DNA from 3 places in the Holtiella tumoricola genome. Region 2 is predicted to be linked to each of the others. Evidence: predicted binding sites of a transcription regulator. Region 2 holds the regulator's gene; each other region holds the start of a gene.
The links. Region 2 encodes Rex, which represses fermentation and respiration genes when NADH is low (regulators of the CRP and FNR family bind a similar motif). Its sites were predicted from a motif close to ATTGTTAANTANTTAACAAT; they were not measured.
Positions count from the first base shown of each region.

Region 1: a site for Rex is predicted at 3,222-3,241, ahead of PBV87_RS02070 (flavocytochrome c). Genes of this name have one in related genera too.
Region 3: a site for Rex is predicted at 2,198-2,217, ahead of adhE (bifunctional acetaldehyde-CoA/alcohol dehydrogenase). Genes of this name have one in related genera too.

Region 1 covers NZ_JAQIFT010000010.1:129,147-137,489, forward strand. The annotation lists gene PBV87_RS02050 (PadR family transcriptional regulator) at 1-55, opposite strand, end outside; gene PBV87_RS02055 (2'-5' RNA ligase family protein) at 236-766, opposite strand; gene PBV87_RS02060 (phospho-sugar mutase) at 893-2,614, opposite strand; tRNA gene PBV87_RS02065 (tRNA-Glu) at 2,938-3,009, opposite strand; gene PBV87_RS02070 (flavocytochrome c) at 3,254-5,092, shown strand; gene PBV87_RS02075 (carbohydrate kinase family protein) at 5,156-6,127, opposite strand; gene PBV87_RS02080 (RDD family protein) at 6,157-6,552, opposite strand; gene PBV87_RS02085 (glycoside hydrolase family 32 protein) at 6,542-7,999, opposite strand; partial or broken gene PBV87_RS02090 (PTS transporter subunit EIIC) at 8,120-8,343, opposite strand, start outside.
Region 2 covers NZ_JAQIFT010000007.1:64,461-72,803, reverse strand. The annotation lists gene PBV87_RS01130 ((2Fe-2S)-binding protein) at 1-398, opposite strand, end outside; gene PBV87_RS01125 (FAD binding domain-containing protein) at 413-1,201, opposite strand; gene PBV87_RS01120 (redox-sensing transcriptional repressor Rex) at 1,616-2,254, opposite strand; gene PBV87_RS01115 (ABC-F family ATP-binding cassette domain-containing protein) at 2,396-4,342, shown strand; gene PBV87_RS01110 (GntR family transcriptional regulator) at 4,382-5,044, opposite strand; gene PBV87_RS01105 (zinc ribbon domain-containing protein) at 5,142-6,410, opposite strand; gene PBV87_RS01100 (hypothetical protein) at 6,509-6,754, opposite strand; gene PBV87_RS01095 (isocitrate/isopropylmalate family dehydrogenase) at 6,929-8,065, opposite strand; gene PBV87_RS01090 (aconitate hydratase) at 8,121-8,343, opposite strand, start outside.
Region 3 covers NZ_JAQIFT010000014.1:101,390-109,732, forward strand. The annotation lists gene serS (serine--tRNA ligase) at 1-872, opposite strand, end outside; T-box leader at 939-1,141, opposite strand; gene PBV87_RS03485 (sugar O-acetyltransferase) at 1,388-1,954, opposite strand; gene adhE (bifunctional acetaldehyde-CoA/alcohol dehydrogenase) at 2,320-4,932, shown strand; gene PBV87_RS03495 (gamma-glutamyl-gamma-aminobutyrate hydrolase family protein) at 5,091-5,813, shown strand; gene PBV87_RS03500 (stalk domain-containing protein) at 5,876-6,736, shown strand; gene PBV87_RS03505 (hypothetical protein) at 6,811-8,343, opposite strand, start outside.

The sequences.
Region 1 (8,343 bases), on a different contig from region 2:
GTACTACAGCTAATACACAAGCATCTAGCAAACTACCACTTAATGGAATTGCCACAAATACTACCTCCTCTTTAGTCCCTATAAACCGTCTTATATTATTAATTCTTCAATATTATATGATGTATAATATCATAAGTCAACTTATATCTAATATTTTTCTAATAATTAAAATAAGAAAAGGCTATTACAGAAAATATAATCTAAATCCCTGTAATAACCTTTTCTTTTCTCTCTTCTATTTTGATATATGATAGGCTTTATGAACTACCCATTTATGTTCTTCCCATTTATATAAAGTTATGTTATCAAAACTACATTCAAATTGGCAAGGGTATTGATGAACATAATCCCATAACTTAGAGTAAATAGGTTGAATTTTCTTAGATGAAACTGTTACATGAAAGACCTTATCCTTACCATCCTTTTTATCAAATGTTAGATAAGGTAACTCTTCTAGTGTATCAATTAACCTATCATGTAATGCTTTTCCCTCTTTAGACATGACTACATCCATATAAATAACACGATCATCAAAGTGATTATATCCTTCTAATCTAAATGGTGCTGCCTTTTCATGCTTACAAAATTGTTCCAGCTTCATATCTAAATCATTTGGAATGCCATCATATTCAAAAGGTGCCTTAATAGTAAAATGAGCTGGTAAGGTAGATGATTTTGCTCCTAACTTTTCATATACTTCTTTTCGAAGTTGATTATTAAATCTCCCCCCTTCCCCTCCTACTTCACATACAATAACATATCTCATTCTTTTTCCTCCTTATTTTGTCACAGCATTGCCATCAATAATTTATAAAATTGTCCTATTGGTTCCTTATAAAAAAAGAGAACTAGGTTCCTCACTTTAATGATTTCCCTAGTCCTTTATTTTTATTTAATTTACACCTATAACTGCTAAAACTTGTTTTTTGAAATTATTAAGTACTACATTTGCATCTTCTAAATCTTTACCAATGATTGAAAGGTAAATTTTCATTTTTGGTTCTGTTCCTGAAGGTCTTACAACAAACCAGTTACCATCTTCTAAAATAAATTTCATAACATTCGAAGTTGGTAAATAAATTGTTTCTTGTGTTCCTTCTAAGCAGTTATATCTTGTAGAAAGTTTATAATCTTCTACAGTTGCTATTTTCACACCATTTACATCTACTGGTGTATTGTCACGAAGTGCACTTAAGATAGCAGCTATTTTTTCTTGTCCATCTTTTCCTTCCATTTCTACTGAAATGAGGTCTTCTCTATAGTAACCATATTGTTGGAATAAGTCTTCAAGCGCTTCGTAAAGATTTTTGCCTTGCTCTTTATAGTAAAGTGCCATCTCTGCAATAAGAACAGAAGCAATAACAGCATCTTTATCACGTACAAACTCACCTGATAAATAACCATAGCTTTCTTCATATCCAAATACAAAATTATTTGCACCTGTTTCTCCAAACTCTTTAATCTTTTCCCCAATATATTTAAAGCCTGTTAAAACGTCCATAACTTGTGTTCCATAATGAGCAGCAATAGGTTTTACCATATCTGAAGTTACAATTGTTTTAACAATAGTATCTTGTTCACTTAAAAGCCCCATCTCACGACGTGCATTTAAGATGTAATCGCTTAAAAGAATACCTACTTGGTTTCCTGTTAATACTTTATAGCTTGTTGCACTTTCTTTTACTACAACCCCAATACGGTCACAGTCTGGATCAGTACCAAAAATTAAATCTGGCTCTGTTTGTTTTGCCATTTCAATAGCAAGTTCAAATACTGCTTTATCTTCTGGATTTGGGTATGGTGCTGTTGGGAAGTTACCATCTGGTAATTCTTGTTCTTTTACAACATCTACTTGTTCATAGCCTAATTTTTTAAGCATTGTACGTACTGGAATATTACCACTACCATGTATTGGTGTATAAATGATTTTAAGCCCTGAAGCTTTTTCTTTAATAAGGTCTTTACGGATGCATAAAGTTGCTACCTTATTGTAATAAGCTTTATCTACTTCTTCTGTTATGTATTCGAGTAAACCTTTTTCTTCTGCTTCTTTTAAGCACATTGTATGTACACCATCAAATACATCTGTTTCATCAATAAAGTTTAAAATTTCTTTTGCTACTTCATCTGTGATTTGTCCACCATCATTACCATATACTTTATATCCATTATAAATTTTAGGATTATGAGATGCTGTAATAACGATACCTGCATCAGTTTCTAAATGTCTTACAGTGTATGAAAGCATTGGTGTTGGTCTTAATGATGGATAAAGAAATACTTTCACCCCATTCGCAGCAAGTACACTAGCTGCTGTATCTGCAAATTCCTTACTCATATTTCTTGAATCGTAGGCAATTGCTATACTTGGTTGCTTTTTATGTTTTAATAAATATGTAGCTAATCCTTGAGTTGCTTTTCCTACTGTATGTACGTTCATACGGTTGCTACCTGCAGCAATTTTACCACGTAAACCGCCTGTACCAAATTCAAGATTTTTATAAAATCTATCTTCTATTTCCTTTTCATCAGTTAGTTGCTCTAATTCAGCTTTTAAACCTGCTTCCACTTTTTCTTCTGTAAGCCATCTATTGTACCCTTGTTTAAAATCCATAGTATGCCCTCCTCATATTTTTTCAACTCTATTATGTCATTTTCTAGTAAAAAAATCTAGTTACAATTTGATTTGGGTAATGAAATCGTGAGTATTGCCAAAAACTTCCCTCTAAAAGGGATATGAATTTAATTACAGTATTATATAAATATACTTTTATACATATAATTTCTGTATTTTTTATTCAAAAATATTTAATTCTTTATTTTTATCCTATAATATTAATAATAGATTTCCTATTTATTAAGATTACTAAAAAAATATCTATTGATATAGCAAAAAGGAGATTATGAGTGATATCACTCATAATCTCCTTTTTGTTATGACCCATACGGGAATTGAACCCATGATTTCACCGTGAGAGGGTGACGTCTTGACCTCTTGACCAATGGGCCATGCTTAACTTCTTTACTTATTATAATCCTACCTATAAATAAAATCAATATTTTTTATTATTTTTTATAAAATTATTAATAAAATTATTTTAAGACTTTTATAAGTACTCCATACCTTTTCTTCTATATTTTTAAACTAATACCTAATTATTTTTACTTTTGCCATTTTATGTAATCCTATTTTATCTATAAATAACTTATGTTATACTTTTATTGTTAAATTTTTATTAAAGGGAGAGACAACATGAAGATAAAAAAACTTTTATCACTAGTAGCTTGCTTAGGTTTATCAGTATCCCTATTAGCTGGATGTGCAAATGCACCTTCTGGCACACAAACTGAAATCAAAACTGAGACAACTGAATCATCTGAGGAAAATATCCTTGAAACAGATGTTATTGTAATTGGTGCTGGTGGTGGCGGATTAAGCGCTGCTATTGAAGCCCATGATGCAGGCGCAAATGTTATTATTGTTGAGAAAATGCCATTCGTAGGAGGAAATACTGCTCGTGCAACTGGTGGTATTAATGCTGCTGGTACAGCTTTCCAAAAAGAAGCTGGTATTGAAGATACAGTAGAAGTTCACTTCGCTGATACAATGAAAGGTGGAGAAGAACTTAATGACCCTGAACTTGTTAAGTTTATGACAGAAAATGCAGCTCCAGCTATAGCATGGCTTACAGATTTAGGTGCAGACCTTTCTGATGTAGGTTCTTTAGGTGGTGCATCATTTAAGCGTGCTCATAGGCCTACTGGTGGTGCTCCTGTTGGTGACCACTTAGTTAATGTACTTTTCCAAAATACAACCAGCCGTAACATTACAACAATGCTTAATACAGAAACTACAGAAGTTATTTATGAAAACGATAAAGTAACAGGGATTAAAGCAATTGAAACTGTAAACGGAGAAAAAGTAAATTATACAATTAAAGCAGATGCAGTTATTATTGCTTCTGGTGGTTTTGGTAACAACCCAGAACTTTATACACAATACCAACCACAATTAGATGGTTTTATTTCAACAAATCAACCTGGTGCAACTGGTGATGGTATTATTCTTGCTGAAGCACTTGGTGCAGACTTAACAGATATTGAGCAAATTCAGATTCATCCAACAGTACATACAGAAACTGCAGCACTTATTACTGAAGCTGTTCGTGGTAACGGAGCTATCCTTGTAAATGCCAAAGGTGAGCGTTTCACAGATGAAATGTCCACTCGTGACAAAGTATCTGCTGCTATCTTAGAACAAGAGGGTGGTTCTGCTTACTTAGTCTTTGATCAAACTGTTCGTGAAAGCTTAAAAGCTATTGAAAAATATGTAGCTCAAGGCCTAACAGTAGAAGGTGAAACACCTGAAGCACTTGCTAGTGCACTTAACATGGATGGTACTACACTTAAAACAACCATTGATACATGGAATAAAGCTGTAGAAAGTGGTACAGATTCTGCATTTAATCGTAGTGCAGGCATGGAAATTCCTTTCACTAAAGCACCTTACTATGCTATTCCTATGGCTCCTGGTGTTCATCATACAATGGGCGGTATCAAAATTAACACTGATGCACAAGTTATTAATAAAGAAGGTAATCCAATAAATGGCCTATTTGCTGCTGGTGAAGTAACTGGTGGTGTACATGGTGCTGAACGTTTAGGTGGAAATGCTTTAGCTGATATTATCGTATTTGGTCGTGAAGCTGGTACAAATGCTGCTGCACTTGCTAAGTCTGATAATAACTTTATCGGTGCTGCTACTACTTCTACTGAAACAGATAAAGCTGACCAACCAAAAATTAATGAAGAAGCTAAACCTCAATATAAAGATGGTACATACCAAGGTGAAGCAACAGGAAATAATGGCAAAATTTCAGTCGAAGTTACTGTAAAAGATGGTTTCATTGATACAATTGAAGTACTTGAACATCATGAAACATCTACAATCTTTATGTCTATTCAAAATGATTTAATTCCAAGCATTATCTACAGCCAATCTACAGAAGGTATTGACGCTGTAACAGGTGCTTCTAACTCAAGTTCAGCTGTATTTGAAGCTGTTAATATGGCTTTATCAACTGCTCAATAATGAATTATGAAAAAGGCTATCTAATTAGAATTTACTAATTAAATAGCCTTTTCATTTATAATATTATTTTTTTGCTCTAAACTTTATAATTTCTTCTAATGTTGCATACGATCCAATAGCACCTTTTCCTAATGTACTGTATCCTGCATAATCATTTGCAAAACTTAAGTAGTCTACTAGTTCTTCTTCATTAAGTGTTCCTAGTGCTCCTTGATCTACTTGATTATTAAGTAACATAAATAAAAATGCACCAATAAAAGAATCACCTGCTCCTGTCGTATCTACTACATTCAATTTATTTCCTGGGACATGTGCTTTCTTGTTTCTTGTATAAATTTCAGCACCATCTCCACCTTTTGTATAAATTATGATTTCTCTATTTCCCTTAAATAAGTCAGGAAGTGCATCTTCTATTTTGTCAAATCCCGTAATAAATTCAAGTTCCTCGTCTGAAACTTTAATAATATGAGCATAGGGTAAAAATTCTAATATTGCTTGTCGGCACGCCTCTTCTGATTCCCATAATGGTAAACGTACATTAGGATCAAAACTTATAATTCCACCATGTGCTAATACACTGTTAATAGCTTTTTTATGAGCTGATTTCATTGGTGATTCCACTAAATCTACTGAACAAAAATGTAAACCATAGCACTCTTCAAACCATTCTTCTTTAATCTCATTTGCTTCTAATAACATATCCGCACTTGGATTACGGTAGAAAGAAAAATCTCTATTACCATCTTCTTTTAAGGATACAAATGCAAGTCCTGTGCCTGCTTTATTTGTTCTTAGAACATACTCACATCCTACACCTGCTTCTTCTAATACCTCTATAATATAGTCTCCAAAGGCATCTTTACCTAATTGAGAAATAAATTTAGCTTCTCCACCTAACTTAGAAATTGCTGCACATACATTAGCTGGTGCTCCCCCTGCTACACGTTCAAAACTTACTACTTCTTTTAGTGCACACCCTTTTTGGTTTGGGATAAAATCAATTAATGCTTCACCTATAGCAAAGATTTTTTTCATATTCTACTCTCCTATTTATCTTCTATTTCTTATACACGAATAACTCTTGTTCCTGCAATTAAATCATGTAATGCTTTTCCATCTTCTCTTCTTGCCATTAAAAACTGAGAAACAAGCAGAAATCCAATACCTATTAATGGTATAGCGTACATGATTTTACTCAGTTCTCTCACTATAAACCTCCACACATTAGGTTGCTTGTAATCTTCTGTGGTAATCTTCATACCCAATAAATATTTACCTAACTGATACCCTCTACAAAATATAGGTGTAAGAATACTATAAAGTACAAATATCAAACTCATCATAAAAAGCGCCTTATTTGTTTGTACACCTAGTTGTATAAGTACTCCAAGTCCTAATGCATAGATTGCTATATTATCGAAAAGTACTGCTCCTATTCTACTAATTAATTTAGTTTTCAATAGTTATCGCCTTCATTTCCCATAAATTTAATTTTCCATTTAGCTCTATTCCTTCAACTTCAATTTGATTTTCTTCTGTACTTGGATAGTAACGTGATGTAAAGACTTCTTCTCCGTCATTTAAAAAAATTTCAAGTGATGATGTATCTCCAAATATACGGATATTTTTCACTACTTCTATTTGGACACTTCTCTTGTCACGTCCATAACCACATTCATCAAATATTAAAGAAATTACTTTTTCTTCCGCTTTATATTCAAGAACTGCACCTTTTCTTATAATAATCTTTAAATCCTTTTTAAGCGTTTCTAACATAAGTTCTAATTCAAATGTATGAGCTGGTAGCTGAATCTTTGTATTATTTTCCTTTAATTCTAGGCCAACTACTTTACTTCTTAGATTCTTTAACTCTTCTATAGGTTGTTGAATCAGTTTGCCCTCTTTCATATGAAGTTCACGAGGAATTGTAAGGGCATGTTGCCAACCATGTTCTGTCGTTGGATTGCTATATAGATCATCAATATCAGGTAACCCCATCCACCCAATCAAAATACGTCTTCCTTGCTCATCTATAAATGTCTGTGGTGCATAGAAGTCAAATCCTCTATCCATCTCCTCAAAGCCACTTAAGGCATATTCACTTGTTGTAATATCACCTTCTACAACATAGTAACCACTTTGATAAATATTATTATACTTTATTCCATCAGCTTCAATCCCTTGTGGAGATAATAATAAAACTTTTTGTCCATCTAGTTCAAAGAAATCTGGACACTCCCACATATATCCAAACACATCTTCACTTTGAATTTTATTAATAACTTTCCAGACTATTTTATCTTCTGATGCAAAGAGTAAGATTTGTCCTCTATCCTTTTTATCTCTTGCCCCTTGAACCATATAGTACATATTATCTTCTTTCCATACTTTAGGATCGCGTACATGACAAGTCATCTCGCTTCCATAGTCTTCATTTGTCATAAGAAGCTCTTTATGTGTAAAAGTTTTACCATCTTCGCTGACAACCATGACTGTATTATGCTCTCTACCTGTCGTGACATAATCATGCTTACCTACTTGTTTCACATTTCCAGTATAGTATAAATACATTTTATTCTCGTCAATTAATGCTGAACCTGAGTAAACACCATGACAATCAAATGGTTGATCTGCATATAAGGCTGTATTTTCATTTTTCCAGTGTATCATATCTATACTTGTATAGTGCCCCCAGAATTTTAATCCACCCTTTTCATCAAAAGGCGAGTATTGAAAGAATACATGATATTTTCCTTTAAACTGGCAAAGTCCATTGGGATCATTTAGCCAACCTACCTTTGGCATAATGTGAAATTTGAGTGCATAAGAGTCTTTCAAAATTCTCCCTGCTTCTTTTTCTTCTATTATTTGTGTCAATTTTTTTAAGTCTCTATTTAAAGCATTCATGATTATTCTCCTGTTCAACTACAAGAAGCTGTCACAAAATACTCCTTCTCTATATGAAATAAAAGTACATTATGACAGCCCTATATATTTAATATCTTATTTTGTTTCTTCATCCCATCCTAGTACTAAAGTCATTACAAATGCCACACTTAATGAAATAGCAAAGAGGATTAAGTATTGAATTGGTGCATGTAAGTGAAGAAGGATTCCAAAAATTCCTGTTACACCAGTACCTGTAGCACCAAGTCCTACAATAGATGCATAAAGTGCACCAAATGCTGCCCCAATAGAAGCACCAATAAATGGTTTCATATATCTTAAATTAACACCAAAGATTGCTGGTT
Region 2 (8,343 bases):
GTACAACGGCATAAGTTTCCTGCTAAATAATGTTTAATCTCATCTACTGTTGGATTAACTAATTCTTTTTTCATTGCTAATACGTTCATAATAAAGCCTGGGCTACAGTAACCACATTGTTCTGCACCCTCATTAGCCATAAATTCTGCAAATACTTTAACTTCTTCTTCAAGCCCTTCTAATGTTGTCACCTTTCTTCCATTTGCACGTGCTGCTAATGTTGAGCAAGATAAAACAGGTACTTCATCTAACCACACTGTACATAAGCCACAATTAGCTGTATCACAACCACGTTTTACACTGTAATAACCTTCACTACGCAAGAAATCAATAAGGAGTAAATCACTTTCAATTTCTCTTTCATGTACTTTATTATTAATCCATACTTTTATTTTCATGATGCTCTCCTCACTTATGCTCTAATCTCATCTATAGCTCTTTTAACTAATGCTTGTGCTAACTGTTTGCGATAAGCTTCACCTGCTCGTAAGTTAGTCCCAAAATCTAACTCCTCTACAACCTTTTGTGCAGCCGCCTCAATTGTAGATTCTGTTAAACCACCTTGTAATAAAGCTTCTGCTTCATAGGCACGTTTTGCTTTATGAGGTCTTGCCCCTACCGAAATTTTTACGCCTTCATCAGCCTGACTTACAGCTACTGCAAGTACTGGGAAATCTGTTGCACTATTGCGCTGAGTATGATAGCTCGCTTTACTATCACTTTTTCGGATCATAACTTTTACAAGTATATCTTTATTTCTCTTTGCATTTACAAAGTCTTCTAAAGGCATAACACCACCTTTGTAAAGTTCCACATAAGTATCTAAAGCAAGCAGTGCTGTTAATACATCTGAAAAACCAAATCTTCCAAATACACTTCCACCTATAGTTGCAACATTTCTAAATTGTGTTCCTACAATGTCCTTAACACAATTTGCTACAATACCATCAAAATGCTCTTGTAAAAGCCTACTTGTTTCTACCTGTCTTAGGCTTGTCATACATCCGATTTCAATGTATTCATCTGTTTCTGTAATTTGGTCAAGTCCAAGTTTAGATAAATCAATAGCAGTATGTACAGCTTGTTTACCCATTTTAAGCCATAGCATGCCCCCTAAAATAACATTTTTCTTGTTGGCTACAAGCGTTTCGTACGCTTCTTCTAAACTAGTTGCTAATAAATACTGGTTAATGGTAATCACGCAAGACTCTCCTTTTATATTAAATCTATTTTTAAAATATTTTAGGCGCTAAAAAAGAGAAAAACTACAGTTTTCTAGCTTCCCTCTATCTATTTTCTTAATTATTTTTTTAAAATCCTATAATAATTTCTCTAATTATTATATTAGAATGTAAACTTACGTAAGTCAATACAATTTCGAACATTTTTCATTTCTATCGACTTTATAGTTCTATTTTTTCTTCATTTTATATAGAACCACTTATTTTTTCAAAAAAAATGTTCGGAATTCTTTTATTATATTCTGCTATCATTCTTATCTTTTTTCTAAGATAAATGTATAAAAAAATGTCCATCTATCTCTGTTATTTTTCAACGTATGATAGACGAACATTCTAAGTTTACGACTTTCCATATAGTTTGGAAGTTATTGATTTTATTCACCTTCACATTCATTAATTCTGTAAGCTAATGTCATTAATGAATGTGATAAATGTACATTTTCTACTTGTACGCCGTCTGGTACAAATAAATCTACAGGTGAGAAGTTCCATAAACCTCTTACACCCCATTTAGCCAGATTTTCGGCTGTTTCTTTAACTTTAGTCTTAGGCATTGTCAAAATAGCAATATCTACTTTATGTTCCTTAACGAACTCTTCCATTTTGTCTATATCCAGAACTTCTATTCCACGAATACTCATACCTACAAGTCTTGGATTGACATCAAATAATCCGATTAAATTAAAACCACGCTTTTCAAAGCTTGTATAATTTGCAAGAGCCTGTCCTAAATTCCCTACCCCTACAATAATCATACTATGTGTATTTTCAAGTCCTAATATTTTTCCGATCTCTTTGTGTAAATATTCAACATTATATCCATATCCTTGTTGTCCGAAACCGCCGAAGTTGTTAAGATCCTGCCTAATTTGAGAAGCTGTAACTTTCATTTTTTCACTTAGTTCTCTAGAAGATATTTTAGTTACGCCATTGTCAAGCAATTCTCCTAAATACCTATAGTACCTTGGCAATCTTCTAATTACTGCCATTGAAATCTTTCTCTCTTCAGTCACATCTTTACCTCCTTCTTTTTACTCTTATTCTATAGTATAGCATTTTAGTTTTTTTTTTGTCAATCTACATAGTTCATTCATAGCTTTTATTTTTGTCGTTTTTCTGTTAATATGAAACTACAATAATGAGGAGGTTCACTTATGATTGCTAATTGTCATGGTATTCGTAAGTCTTTTAACGAAGAACTTGTGTTAAAAGATGTTTCATTTCATATAGAAGATACAGAAAAAGTTGCCCTAGTTGGAAATAACGGGGCCGGCAAAACAACTTTATTCCGAATTTTAACTGGGGAACTTCACCCTGATGAAGGTGATCTATTTTTTGCAAAAGGATCCACTATTGGTTACTTAGAACAAAATATGCAGTTTAATTCTACTCATACGGTATATGAGGAATTACTTCATGTATTTGATGAGGTCATTGCATTAGAAGCTAAGCTTCATCAAATGGAAGAAGAAATTTCTCGTACTCATTCTATGGAATTAACCCATACGTACGATGCACTCCGTATAACTTTTGAAGATAAAAAGGGCTATGAATATAAAAGTCTTGTAAAAGGTGTTCTAAAAGGATTAGGCCTTAAAGAAGAAATTTATAATCAACCCATTACCACTTTATCCGGTGGTCAAAAAACACGTGTTGCCCTTGCTAAGCTTCTTTTAGAAGAGCCTAGCCTTCTCCTTCTTGACGAACCAACTAACCATCTTGATATCGCAGCTACAGAATGGTTAGAAAATTACTTAAGAAGTTACAAAGGTGCAGTTCTTGTAATCTCTCATGACCGTTACTTCCTTGATCGTGTTGTAACGAAAGTCGTTCACTTAGAATTTGGTCGTGCTATGGTCTATAATGGCAATTATAGTAACTTTATCATTGAAAGTGAAAAAGTCTATGAAGCAGCTATGCATCAATATGAAAAACAGCAACAAGAAATTGCCAAACAACGTGCTGTTATCGCTAAACTTCGTCAATTTAATCGAGAAAAATCTATCAAACGTGCAAGAAGCCGTGAAAAACTTTTAGATAAAATAGAAGTTATGGACCTACCTACCATAGATGACAAGCCTATGAATCTAGTACTTACACCACGTATTACTAGTGGAAACGATGTCCTCACTGTTAAAGAATTATCTAAGTCATTTGAAGATGGGGCACTCTTTAGCCATATTAACTTTGATATCAAACGCGGTGAGAAGGTTGCTATTGTAGGTCCTAATGGAATTGGTAAAACCACTCTTTTCCGTATGATTATGGGTACAAGCGCTATTACAACTGGAACAGTTACACTTGGCACCAATGTATACATTGGTTACTATGATCAAGAACATGCTACCCTAAATCAACATGCTAGTATTATAGAAGAAATTCAAAATGAGTTTCCTGATCTTACAAATACTGAAATCCGTAACATGTTGGCATCTTTCCTATTTACAGGTGAAGATGTTTTTAAACCTATTCATGCCCTTAGCGGTGGTGAAAAAGGCCGTGTTGCACTTGCTAAGATCATGCTTTCAAAAGCTAACTTCCTCATCCTTGATGAGCCAACTAATCACCTTGATATGATGTCCAAAGAAGTTCTTGAAAATGCACTGAATCAATATGAAGGTACAATCCTTTATGTTTCACACGACCGTTACTTCATCAATCAAACAGCTACTAAAGTTTTAGATATGTCAAAAGATAATATGGCTATGTATTTAGGTGACTACGATTACTTTATGGAAAAGAAAAAAGAACTTTCTACTTCTCATTCAGTAAGTACAAACGCCCCTACTGGCACAAATTTATCTCATCAATCTACAACTACTTCTCCAACAGCTTCTACCAAAGAAGATTGGCAAAAACAAAAGGAATTACAAAATCGGATAAAAAAACTTCAAACAACACTTAAAGATATTGAAAGTCAAATTGAAGTTCAAGAAACTCTCGTTCTAGAATTAGATGAGCAACTTTGTCTAGAAGAAGTCTATACTAACCCTGATAAATCTCGCGAAGTCATGAACAAAAAATCCGAAGTTGAAATATATATTACAGAGCTTTATGCTAACTGGGAGTCTACTTCAGAAGAACTGGAAAGTTTAAACTAAACCAAAAGGGCCATTGCATGACATTGCAAGGCCCTTTTATTATTCATTTGTATTAATATGCATATTGTATTCAACGTTTTTAATATGTTGTCCAACAAGTTTTTCCGCTTTTTCACCATCTCGTTCTTTAAGTGCTAAATAGATAGCTTCATGCTCTTTCCAAGACTCTTTAGCTCTACCTGGTGTAGAAATAGAAGCCTTCCTTGCTTTTTGTACATAATGATGAAAATCCGATAAAATATGGTTAAGCGTCTTACTACGCGTTGCATTATAAATAATATCATGGAACTTATGATCTAACTCTTTTAATTGATTAAACTCATTCTTCTCAACATAAAAAGCTGTAAGTGCTAGAATCTCTTCCATTTGTTTTAAATCTTCTTCTGTAATTTTTGTTGCAGCTTTTCGTGCTGCTAACCCCTCTAACCTTGATCTAATAAGATAAATATCTTCAACATCTTCATCTGTAATCCCTGCTACAACGGTCTCTTTATTTGGAATAGATTGTACTAATCCTTCAAGTTCTAGCTGTCTAATCGCTTCTCTTACAGGTGTTCTACTTACCCCTAGTTCATTGGCTATTGTACTTTCACGTAAAACATCCCCTGGCTTATAGCTCCCATCTAAAATAGCTTCTCTAATTGCATTAAATACTCTTCCCCTTAAAGAAGCTTTGTCTGTTCCAGCTGTACTGTAACTCACTTTTGTCCTCCTTACCCGCACCTTTTGGTACGCGTATCTATGTATACAAACCTTATTCTAACAAATTCTAAGAAAAGTGCAATGGTTTTTTCTATTTTTAATAAGCAACCCATCTTCCATCTTTATCCTTATAAGAAACAAGGCTTTCTGCTATGGTTCTATCCTTCAATTTATAACTTTCACCCTCACGAATAAGCTCCATAATCCACTTTAAAGTAACTTGATATTCTCTTTCATAAATCTTTCCGCCTGCATCTGCTTCTTTATTAGTCATTTTTACAACTTCAAGGGTTTCTACTTCTACTACACCTTCACTGTTCATATTAATTTGTTCAATTTCTACTTCCATCCTAGCATCTTTTAAATTCTTTCCATCCACAAACCATGCTTCAAATTCTTCTATTAAATGTGCACTAATTTCTGCTACAGCAAAATCATTGATAAAATTACTTTCATGATTTTTAATTCCATCAATATAGGCACTATAAAAATTATCAACACTCTTTTTAAGCCTTTCATTCCCTAAAGTAGAAAGTGTAAACTTTTCAACATTGAAACTTCTATTCTCTTGTGAAACACTAATAGGCTCTTCATATGTTTCAATATTACCATATGTATCATAAATCTTTAAAGGATATGTCCCTTCTAATACATTCTCAAATAACACAACCCCATCTTTATTAACTTGTTGCTCTCCTCCTAGCTCTACAACTGTACCACTCATACACTCTACGCTTACTTCTACAGTTTGATAAGGTACAATTACTTCTGTTTCTGTAGGAACATTAATAGTCGTTACATAATCTCCACACATTTCATTAGGAAAGACAACACGTACCACATAATTCCCAGGTAATACATTCTTAACTACATATTTATTATCCTCTTTATCTGTTACTTGCTGATCGTCAAACCATACACTTGAACCTAATGGTGTATAAATATGAATATCTTCTATACGAAACGGAAAAACAACCTGCCACTTATTTTCTATCTGTATAAGGCTTAGTGTATTAGTAATACTTTTCGTTGCGAAATTATATTTAACCTCATAAAATTTCTTTTTAGCATCTTTACTTTGGTCACCTATCTTACTAGATGTCGCCTTTACTTTTATAAATTCTTTTTCCTCAAAATAATTTTGTATAAAATTAGATAACGCTTCTTCAGTAAAGCTTAAAAGCTTTTCATCTTTATACATATATGACACTGCAGTACTGTAATCTCTATTATTAATAGCTTCTAAATATTTATTCAAAATATACTTGGACTGACCTTTATAGCTACTCCATAAGCAACATGATGTAATCACTATAAGACATACCGCAATACCAACTCCTATAATAACCCTTTTTTCCACCTTCATTGGTTTCCCCCCATTTTATTATACTTTTGTACTAATAAAATATATGAAGATGGTTGTCCAATTTATGCCTCCCTCTATATAAAATTTTTTATCTTTTATTAAATAAATTCTCCTATAATAAATACAATAAATATAAAATAAAAGGTTCCAGCTAATACCTTTACCCATATTCCTTCCTTATATGTAAGGAGCAAGCCTCCACCTAAACAAAATAATTCAACCACATCATTCCAGTAATTACATTGTTGTATATACATCATAAGAACTGAGATCAAGCTCATACCTATACATGTTATTCCGATCCATTCCCCTGGCGTTTTAACAAAATCCCATTTTCTCTTCATCTTACTCCCCCCTTCAATTACTTCACCTTTTATAGATAAAATGTAATTTCACTTAGCCCTTTGACTTTTTATTTAAATATATGAAATATATTCTTTTTTAATGCTTTAGATATTAAACAAGGCTGTTACACCTGGTGCAACAGCCTCTCTTGTATTCTATTAAAACCTTATATCTTATAGATTATTAATTACACAATCTGCAAATTCAGCACCTGTAGCACCATCACTACGACCTGTCAATTTTACTGTTTCATTGGCAATATTCAGTGCCCTAATGACGCAATCAGCTTTATCTTTATAACCAATATGACGAAGAAGAAGTTCTGCTGCTTTGATCATACTTGCTGGATTAGCATACTGCGCGCGCCCTGTTTCTACCATACGTGGTGCACTACCATGGATAGCTTCAAACATGGCATAACGATTCCCAACATTGGCACTACCTGCTGTTCCTACTCCACCTTGAATTTGAGCCGCTTCATCAGTAATGATATCACCATATAAGTTTGGAAGTACAAATACTTCAAAACCACTTCTTACTTTTTCATTGATTAAGTTAGCTGAAATAATATCTACAAACCAGTCATCAGCCTCAATCTCTGGATATTCACGAGCTACTTCATAGCAAAGTTCTAAGAACTTACCATCCGTTTTCTTGAGAATATTTGCTTTTGTAATAATTGCAACACGTTTTTTTCCATTTTTACGTGCAAATTCAAAAGCTGCTCTTGCAATACGTTTAACCCCTTGTGTTGTGATTACTCTAAAATCAAAAGCTACATCCTCATCAATATGTATACCACGACTACCAAGTACATATTCACCTTCTGTATTCTCGCGGTAGAAAGTCCAATCAATACCAAGTTCTGGGACACTTACAGGACGTACATTTGCAAATAAGTCTAATTCACGACGCATTGCTACATTGGCACTTTCAATATTAGGTCCATCACCTTTTGATGGTGTAGTTGTTGGTCCCTTAAGAATGATATCACAAGCTTTAAGTTCTTCTAATACATCATCTGGAATTGCTTTATTTACAGCAATACGATTTTCAATGGTTAAACCTTCAATGGTTCTAAACTCAATTTTTCCACTTTCTACTTCATCTTTTAAAACAGCTTTAAGTACGCGTTCCGCTTCTGCTGTAATAGCAGGCCCAATTCCATCTCCACCACAACATCCGATAATAATTTTATCCATGGTTTCATAGTCCACAGGTCCTGGATCTTGTTTCATACGTTCTACGCGTGCTAATTGCTCTTCAACGATTTTTGCAAAATGTTCACTTGCTACCTGTAATTTTTCCATTCTTTATGTCCTCCCTTAATATCACTCTTTGTCTTATTTCATTTGATCTACTTTCTTATTGTGCTTCTTTAATCATGTTGATTTTCCCACCTAAAAGGAGCATTTGTCTTTCACGATCAGATACTTCTAATTTCACATTATAATCTAGACCCTTCGTTGTATTTCTCACTGTTAAATAGTCTTCTGTCTCTACTTTTGCTTTAACATCTAAAATATCTAATTCATCCATCACATCAATAGTGTGATAGTCTTCTGGATTTACAAACACAAGTGGTAAA
Region 3 (8,343 bases), on a different contig from region 2:
GGTCTAGCGAATTTAACCATTTCTACTTTATTGAATTGGTGTTGACGGATGATCCCTCTTGTATCACGACCTGCTGAACCAGCCTCTGCTCTAAAGCATGCTGTGTAAGCACAGTGTTTGATTGTAAGGTCTTTACCATCTAAGATTTGATCTCTGTACATATTTGTTACTGGTACTTCAGCTGTTGGTACTAAGAAGTAATCTGTACCTTGTACTTTGAAAGCATCTTCTTCAAATTTTGGAAGCTGACCTGTACCTGTCATACTTGCACGGTTAACCATGAATGGTGGGAATACTTCTGTATAACCATGTTTGTCTACATGCATATCAAGCATGAAGTTCATGATTGCACGTTCAAGTCTAGCACCTAAACCTTTATAGAATGTAAAACGAGCACCTGTTACTTTTGCTCCTTTTTCAAAATCAAGAATATCTAAACCTTCACCAAGATCCCAGTGTGGTTTAATTTCGAAATCAAATTCTCTAACATCCCCAACTCTTCTAAGTTCGATGTTATCTTCATCACTAGCACCTTCTGGAACTTGTGGGTTTGGTAAGTTTGGAAGTGTAAGAAGAATGTTTTGGAGTGTATCATCTACTTCTTTAACTTTTTGATCAATACCTTTGATTTCATCTGATAGCTCTTTCATTTCAGCAAGTACAGCTGTAACATCTTTACCTTCTTTTTTCATAACTGGGACTTGTTTTGATACAACATTTTGTTTGTTTTTAAGTACTTCTACTTCTGCAAGAAGTTCACGTCTTTTAGTATCTAATTCTAAGAATCCTTCTAAGTCATAGTTACCACTTCTCTTAGCTAATGCTGCTTTTACGCCTTCAAAATCGCTACGTAGTCTTTTAATATCTAACATATCTTTCACCTCGTAAATATAAAAATAATAATAAAATAAAAAACGCCCTTTTATCTCGTAAAAAGATAAAAGGACGATTGCATACTCGTGGTGCCACCTTCATTCATCAGTAAATAAACTGACCTCTTATTGCTATAAAGGGCAACTCCCTTCTGGCTCATCACCAGCAACTCAAAGAGCGGAACACTAAAGTCTGTTTACTAGTTCACACCATCCACTAGCTCTCTTAAAAACAAAATCTTAAGCTTTTCTCTCATCAACGTTATTTTACCTATATAATGAAAGTTTTCATATTTGTTTCATTATATGCCATTCATATTCAAAATGCAAGACCTGAATATTGTTTATATTTTTTTTAAATAATGTGTATATAACTTTTTTATTTGGTCCATACTACCATTGTACCAAGTGTGAGGTACATCGCTAAATCCCCCCTCAACCTAGATTTCCTCCCCCGAAGTCTAGGTTATTTTTTTGCCTTTAGGCCTTTCCCCTTAGCATGAACCATCGATTACTTACTTTCCAGTTTGACTTTCAATCTTTCTTATCACTTTGCAAGGATTTCCTACTGCAACTACATCATCTGGAATATTTTTAGTTACTACACTCCCTGCTCCTATAACAACATTCTTACCGATAGTAACACCTGGACAAATAATACTTCCTCCACCAATCCAAGTATTATCTCCTATTACAATAGGATAACCCATTTCTATACCACTCACTCTTAAGTCTGCCTCCACTGGATGGGTCGCTGTATAGACTTGTACATTAGGAGCAAACATAACATTGTCCCCAATAGTTACGGTATTTACATCTAGTATAGTACAGTTATAGTTGGCATAAAAATTCTTTCCTACTTTGATGTTGTATCCATAATCACAAAAGAAGTTAGGCTCCATATATAAATTTTCTTCTGTTTGAAGAAGCTCTTGTAAAACCTCTAATCTTTCTTCATGGTTACCCGGTTCGAGATGATTAAATTTATAGCACAATTGTCTTGCACGTGTACGATCTTCTGTAAGTTCTTTATCTGATGCATCATAGCCTAAACCTTTTAACATTTTTTCTTTTTCTGTCATGGGATTCTCCTTTTCAAATGATCTGCTGAATTCCCTTATATTATATAACTTTCATACATGTATTTACATAGTTCTACTTTTTATCTAACTATTAATTTATACCTTCTAAAAAATTTTTCGTTATTTTTTTAACACTTTTTATTGACACCTACCCTAACCCATGTTATTATTCTAGTGTAAACAGCATTATTTCTTAATCAAAAACTTAATCAAGTCCAGATTAAGTTATATTTTTTAACACGCCTTGTTAAAATTATAACTATGTTTGCCTAATTTAAAAGCATATGCTAATTCCTAATTAGGCAAACTATTTCAAGCAGATTATTTCTTAAAATATAAACACATACCCTAAGGAGGCTTTAATCATGGCAGATCAAAAAAAAGAACAAAAAGCACCAGTTATCGACGCTAACGTAATGGTAGACGAGCTTGTAAAAAAAGCTAACGTTGCCCTTGAACAATTTATGGAACTTAATCAAGAACAAGTAGATGAAATCACAAAAGCTATGGCACTTGCTGGTCTTGCAGCTCAAATGAAACTTGCAAGAATGGCAGTTGAAGAAACTGGTCGTGGTATTTTCGAAGATAAAGTTACAAAAAACATTTTCGCAACAGAATACATTTATCACAGTATCAAACATGATAAAACTGTAGGTGTTATTGAAGATAATGAAGATGAAGGTTACATGGAAGTAGCAGAACCAATCGGTGTTATTGCTGGGGTTACACCTGTTACAAACCCAACTTCTACAACAATGTTCAAAGCTATTATTTCAATGAAAACAAGAAACCCAATCATCTTTGGTTTCCATCCATCAGCTCAAAAATGTTCAGTAGAAGCTGCTAAAACAGTAAGAGATGCTGCTATTGCTGCTGGTGCTCCTGAAAACTGTATTCAATGGGTTGAATATCCATCAATCGAAGCAACTTCAGCTCTTATGAATCATCCAGGTGTTGCAATGATTCTTGCTACTGGTGGTTCTGGAATGGTTCGTTCAGCATACTCAGCTGGTAAACCAGCTCTTGGTGTAGGTCCTGGTAACGTACCTGCTTTCATTGATAAAACAGCTGTACTTGAAAGATCTCTTACAGACCTTATCCTTTCAAAATCATTCGATAATGGTATGATTTGTGCATCTGAACAAGCTGCTATCATTGAAGCTCCTGTATATGATAAAGCTATTGCTTACATGAAAAAACATGGTTGCTACTTTGCAACTAAAGAAGAAATCAAAAAAATCGAACCAGTTGTTATCAATCCTGAAAAACAAATGGTTAACCCAGATATCGTAGGTAAATACCCATATGAAATTGCTGCTCTTGCAGGTGTGACAATTCCAAAAGAAACTAAAGTTCTTTGTTGTGAAATCGAAGGTGTAGGTGCTGAGTATCCACTTTCAAGAGAAAAACTTTCTCCAGTACTTGCTGTAATCAAAGCTAAAGATGCTGCTGATGGTATTGAAAAAGCTGCACAAATGGTTGAACTTGGTGGTCTTGGTCACTCATCAGTTATCCATTCAACAGATCAAGCAACTATTAATGCTTTTTCTGATAGACTTAAAACAGGTCGTATCATTGTAAACTCACCTTCTACACATGGTGCAATTGGTGATATCTACAATACAAATATGCCATCACTTACACTTGGATGTGGTTCATACGGACGTAACTCTACTACATCAAACGTTACAGCTTCAAACTTAATCAACAAAAAAAGGGTGGCGAAAAGACGCGTGAATATGCAATGGTTCAAAATTCCAGAAAAAATCTACTTCGAACAAGGTTCTATTGCTTACCTTGCTAAAATGCCAGAAATCTCTCGTGCAATGATCGTAACTGATCCAATGATGGTTCAATTAGGTTATGTAGATAAATTAGTATATCAATTAAACAAAAATCAAAATAAAGTTTCTATCGAAATCTTCAGCGATGTTGAGCCAGATCCAGACTTAACAACAGTAAGAAAAGGTGCTGATATGATGCGTTCATTCAAACCAGACGTAATCATTGCACTTGGTGGTGGTTCTGCAATGGATGCTGGTAAAGCAATGTGGTTATTCTACGAACACCCAGAAGCTGACTTCGAAGGTATGGCTCAAAAATTCTTAGATATTAGAAAACGTGTTTACAAGTTCCCTAAAATGGGTAAAAACTCTAAATTCGTAGCTATCCCAACAACTTCAGGTACAGGTTCAGAAGTAACATCATTCGCAGTTATCTCTGATAGATCTAAAAATATGAAATACCCTCTTGCTGATTATGAGTTAACTCCAGACGTAGCGATCATTGATCCAGAATTCGTTATGAGCGTTCCAGCTTCTGTAACAGCAGATACAGGTCTTGACGTATTAACACATGCGATTGAAGCTTATGTATCAATCCTTGCATCAGATTACACAGATGCACTTGCAATTAAAGCAATTCAATTAGTATTTGAATACTTACCACGCTCATACAAATTCGGAGCTAAAGATCCAGTAGCTCGTGAAAAAATGCATAATGCATCATGTATCGCTGGTATGGCATTTACAAATGCATTCCTTGGTATCAACCACTCAATGGCTCATAAATTAGGTGCAGAGTTCCATATTCCTCATGGTCGTGCAAACGCTATCTTACTTCCTCATGTTGTTGAATACAATGGTCAAACAACACCAAGTAAGTTTGCTATCTTCCCTAAATATGAAAAATATATTGCTCCAGAAAAATTTGCTGAAATTGCTAAAGCTCTTGGACTTAAAGCTTCTACTCCAGAAGAAGGCGTACAATCTTTAGTTAAAGCAATCCGTGATCTTATGAAAGAACTTAACATTCCAATGACAATCAAAGATTGTGGTATCGAAGAAAAAGTATACATGGCAGCAGTAGAAGATCTTGCTTACAAAGCATTCGAAGATCAATGTACAACAGCTAACCCACGTTTACCAAAAGTTGTAGAATTACAAGAGCTTTACAAAAAAGCTTACTTTGGTAAATAGTTTCCTTTAAATAAATTTCCTCAAAGTCACAAAGAGGCACGATCAGGTTAGGCGTGCCTCTTTTTGCTTTGTCTATTTTTGAATAGTTTGAATAGGCATTTATTCTTCTCCTTTGCATAGTATATAGTATTTATCCATTTTAGGAAGGAGCTTTAAATATGCCAAAACCTATTATCGGTATTACTAGCAATCTACTTTTCCGCTCTAATGCCTATAGCGGCCGCTACTCTACTAATAATAATCAAGATTATGAAGAAGCTATTTTTAAAGCCGGTGGTATGCCTATATTGTTACCCCCTACCTCTAATCCATCAGATATTCAGGCTCAACTTAATCTATGTGATGGTATACTTCTAGCTGGAGGAGATGATCTTAACCCTCTTCTCTATGGTGAAGAACCTAACAAATACCTAGGTGAAACTAATTACCTTGTTGATATCCATCACCTCACTCTTACTAAGCTTGCTCTAGAAGATCATAAACCCATCCTAGGTATCTGTCGTGGCATGCAAGTTCTTAATGCTGCAAAAGGTGGCAACGTCTATCAAGACCTTAGTGAATGCCCTCACGCTTCTTTACAACATCAACAACAATCTCCACGTACTAATCTCACTCACACTGTTTCAACAAGCAAAAATACTTTACTTCAACAACTTATAGGAACATCTTTTGCCACTAATTCCTTTCATCATCAAGCGATTCATCAACTAGGTAAAGACCTTATTGCTACTGCTTGGTCAAAAGATTCTATTATTGAGGGTATTGAACTTCAAAACTATCCATTTGGAGTGGGTGTACAATGGCACCCTGAAATTATGCTTGCCACCTCTTCTTCTATGCTTCCTCTTTTCAAAAAGTTTATTAGCCTGTCTCAAAATTAGTCTACTTCTTGTCCATAGGCATATATATAGGTATAAAGAACTATTTAAAAGGAGGAAAATATATGCCAAAGTGCTTATTACGCTTCTCGACATTCCTACTTACTCTGTTATTTATACTACCACTTACTTATGCTACCCCTAGTAAGTCACCCTTACTTTTTATCAATGATCAATTAACCTCTATTACTTCTCCTATTATTGAGACCCGTGATCAAATATATGTACCATTAAGAGCAATTAGTGAATGCTTAGATTTGGACCTCTCTTTTGATGATCTTACTCATACTGTCAACGTACAGTACGAAAATAATATATTTACTTATTCTCTTAAAGATACTTGCTCATATTTCAATACTCAACCTATTTCTTTAGATACCTTTGTCCAAGAAGGTAGAATATATATCGATGCACTTCCTTTCTTTCCTCTATTTGGATTTGATGTAGATTATGATCAATCTCTTTTTATTAGTACTTATTTGGGGCAAGAGCTCTTAGATTTACCTTATTTACCTGAGCCTATGCTCATAGATATTTATGACGATGTACCTGTTACTTCTGTTCTTATCAATCAAATTAAACCTGCTAACAGCTATTGTGAAGGAACTTTTGGAGGCAGAATTATAGATGGTTTTTATGAAAATGAGACACTCTTTATTTCTTTCATACCTTATACGCTCATTCCCTGCCCTGATGAATACAATACACTCTCTACCCCTTGTATCATTAACTTTGATAATCAAGCACTCTGCTTACCAGTGGCACCAACTTTTGAGTATACCTATCTCACAGATCCAGACTTACCTATCAAAAGTCGTGACTTAGATTTACTCTATAAGAAACTTCTAAGAGGAGAAATTTATCTTTCAGAACTTACTACCTCTAATGCATCTATCTCTTCTCTTAAACAACTCTACACACCTTAATTTCTTTTCTAAATGAATATAACAAAAAAGTACTTCACCGCAGTAGAAGTACTTTTTTATTTACTATAATTTTTTTAAAGTGGTCTGCCTAATACAGATAAGTATTGCATAAATGGTTCAAATCTATTTGTTGCACCTCTCCATCTTAAATAAGTTTCAACTAATCCTAAGGTATCCATATTACCTATTCCGATTACCCTTTGTATTGCAGAAACATTAAATTCCCCATTTACATCATAATCAATAGGATTCAATGAAGATAGGCCAAGTAATGCACCTTCTGTTGGTTGCCTTAACTTTCCATTGATATCATATAGAGTAGCTAAATAGGCTCTATCTCTATCACTGATATCTATTGTATATTGCCATCTAGGTCTATTGGTAATAACCCTAACCTTATAATTATCCTCATATATTACCTTACCCGTGTAATTTTCATTAAATATTTTAGAATCAAATAATAGCCTTGGTTGCTCATTTTCAAAAGTATAGATATAACTTGTGATAAATCCACCTGATCCACTTGCAAAGATGTTTACCAGAACGTCAGGTATACCATTGGCTGTTAGATCTCCTACAAATAAAATTGGGCTATATCCATCACCATAAGGAAAATCAACGCTTAAAGTTTTTCCGCCTGTTTGTACTCTAAGTCCCATATTTCGGATACGGTCAGTACTATTTCCTGTCTGCCTATCTCCAACTAGATAAATACTATCTTGCATACCATCTCCTGTTACATCTGCTTGTGTAAAGTTGATCACTTCTTTATCTAGTACCGCTTGATAATCTGCTGTACTATTTCCATTAGCTATTGGAGACTGCCCTTCTTCATTTACAACCTGATTTGTTTCATTAATACTTGTAATAGGTGTAATTACATTTTGATCTAAAGCCTCTTGTGCCTGTTGGGTATTAATATTTTCTGGTGCTTGTAATTGACCACTAGTAATGGCTTGGAACTGCTCTGATGTTAGATTGAGCAAATCTAATATTTGCTGCATTCCTGCATTTACAACTTGATCAGTCTCAGTAATACTTGTGATAGGCGTAATTACATTTTGCGCTAAGGCATCTTGGGCTTCTTCTGTGTTAATATTTTCTGCCGGTGGTAACTGTGCAGTAAAAATAGCTTGTAATTGCTCTGGCGTTAGATTAAACAAATCTAATATTTGTTGTATTCCTGCATTTACCACATTATCTGTCTCAGTAATACTAGTAATAGGTGTAGTTACATTTTGTTGTAAAGCTTTCTGTGCTTGCTCTGTATTTACTTTTTCTACTGGTGGTAACTGAGGATTAGTAATAGATTGGAGTTGTTCTAAAGTTAAATTTATCAAATCAACTGTACTATTAGCATCTTTACTAGTTTTTGAATTCTCTCGTGTTGGCTGAATAACTATGCCGTGATAGGCCATGTCATTAATAAACGCAACAAATGGCTGATTTTCTTCTCCAAACAATTGCTCTAACTCTACTACCTCTCCTACTAATGCTGGAGTAATAGAGCTATTCTCTATTGTATTTACTAAATTACCTAATCCAATAGTTTTGTGCTCACTCTCTGGCATAGTATCCATAAAGTACCATTTCATATCTTTGCGCTT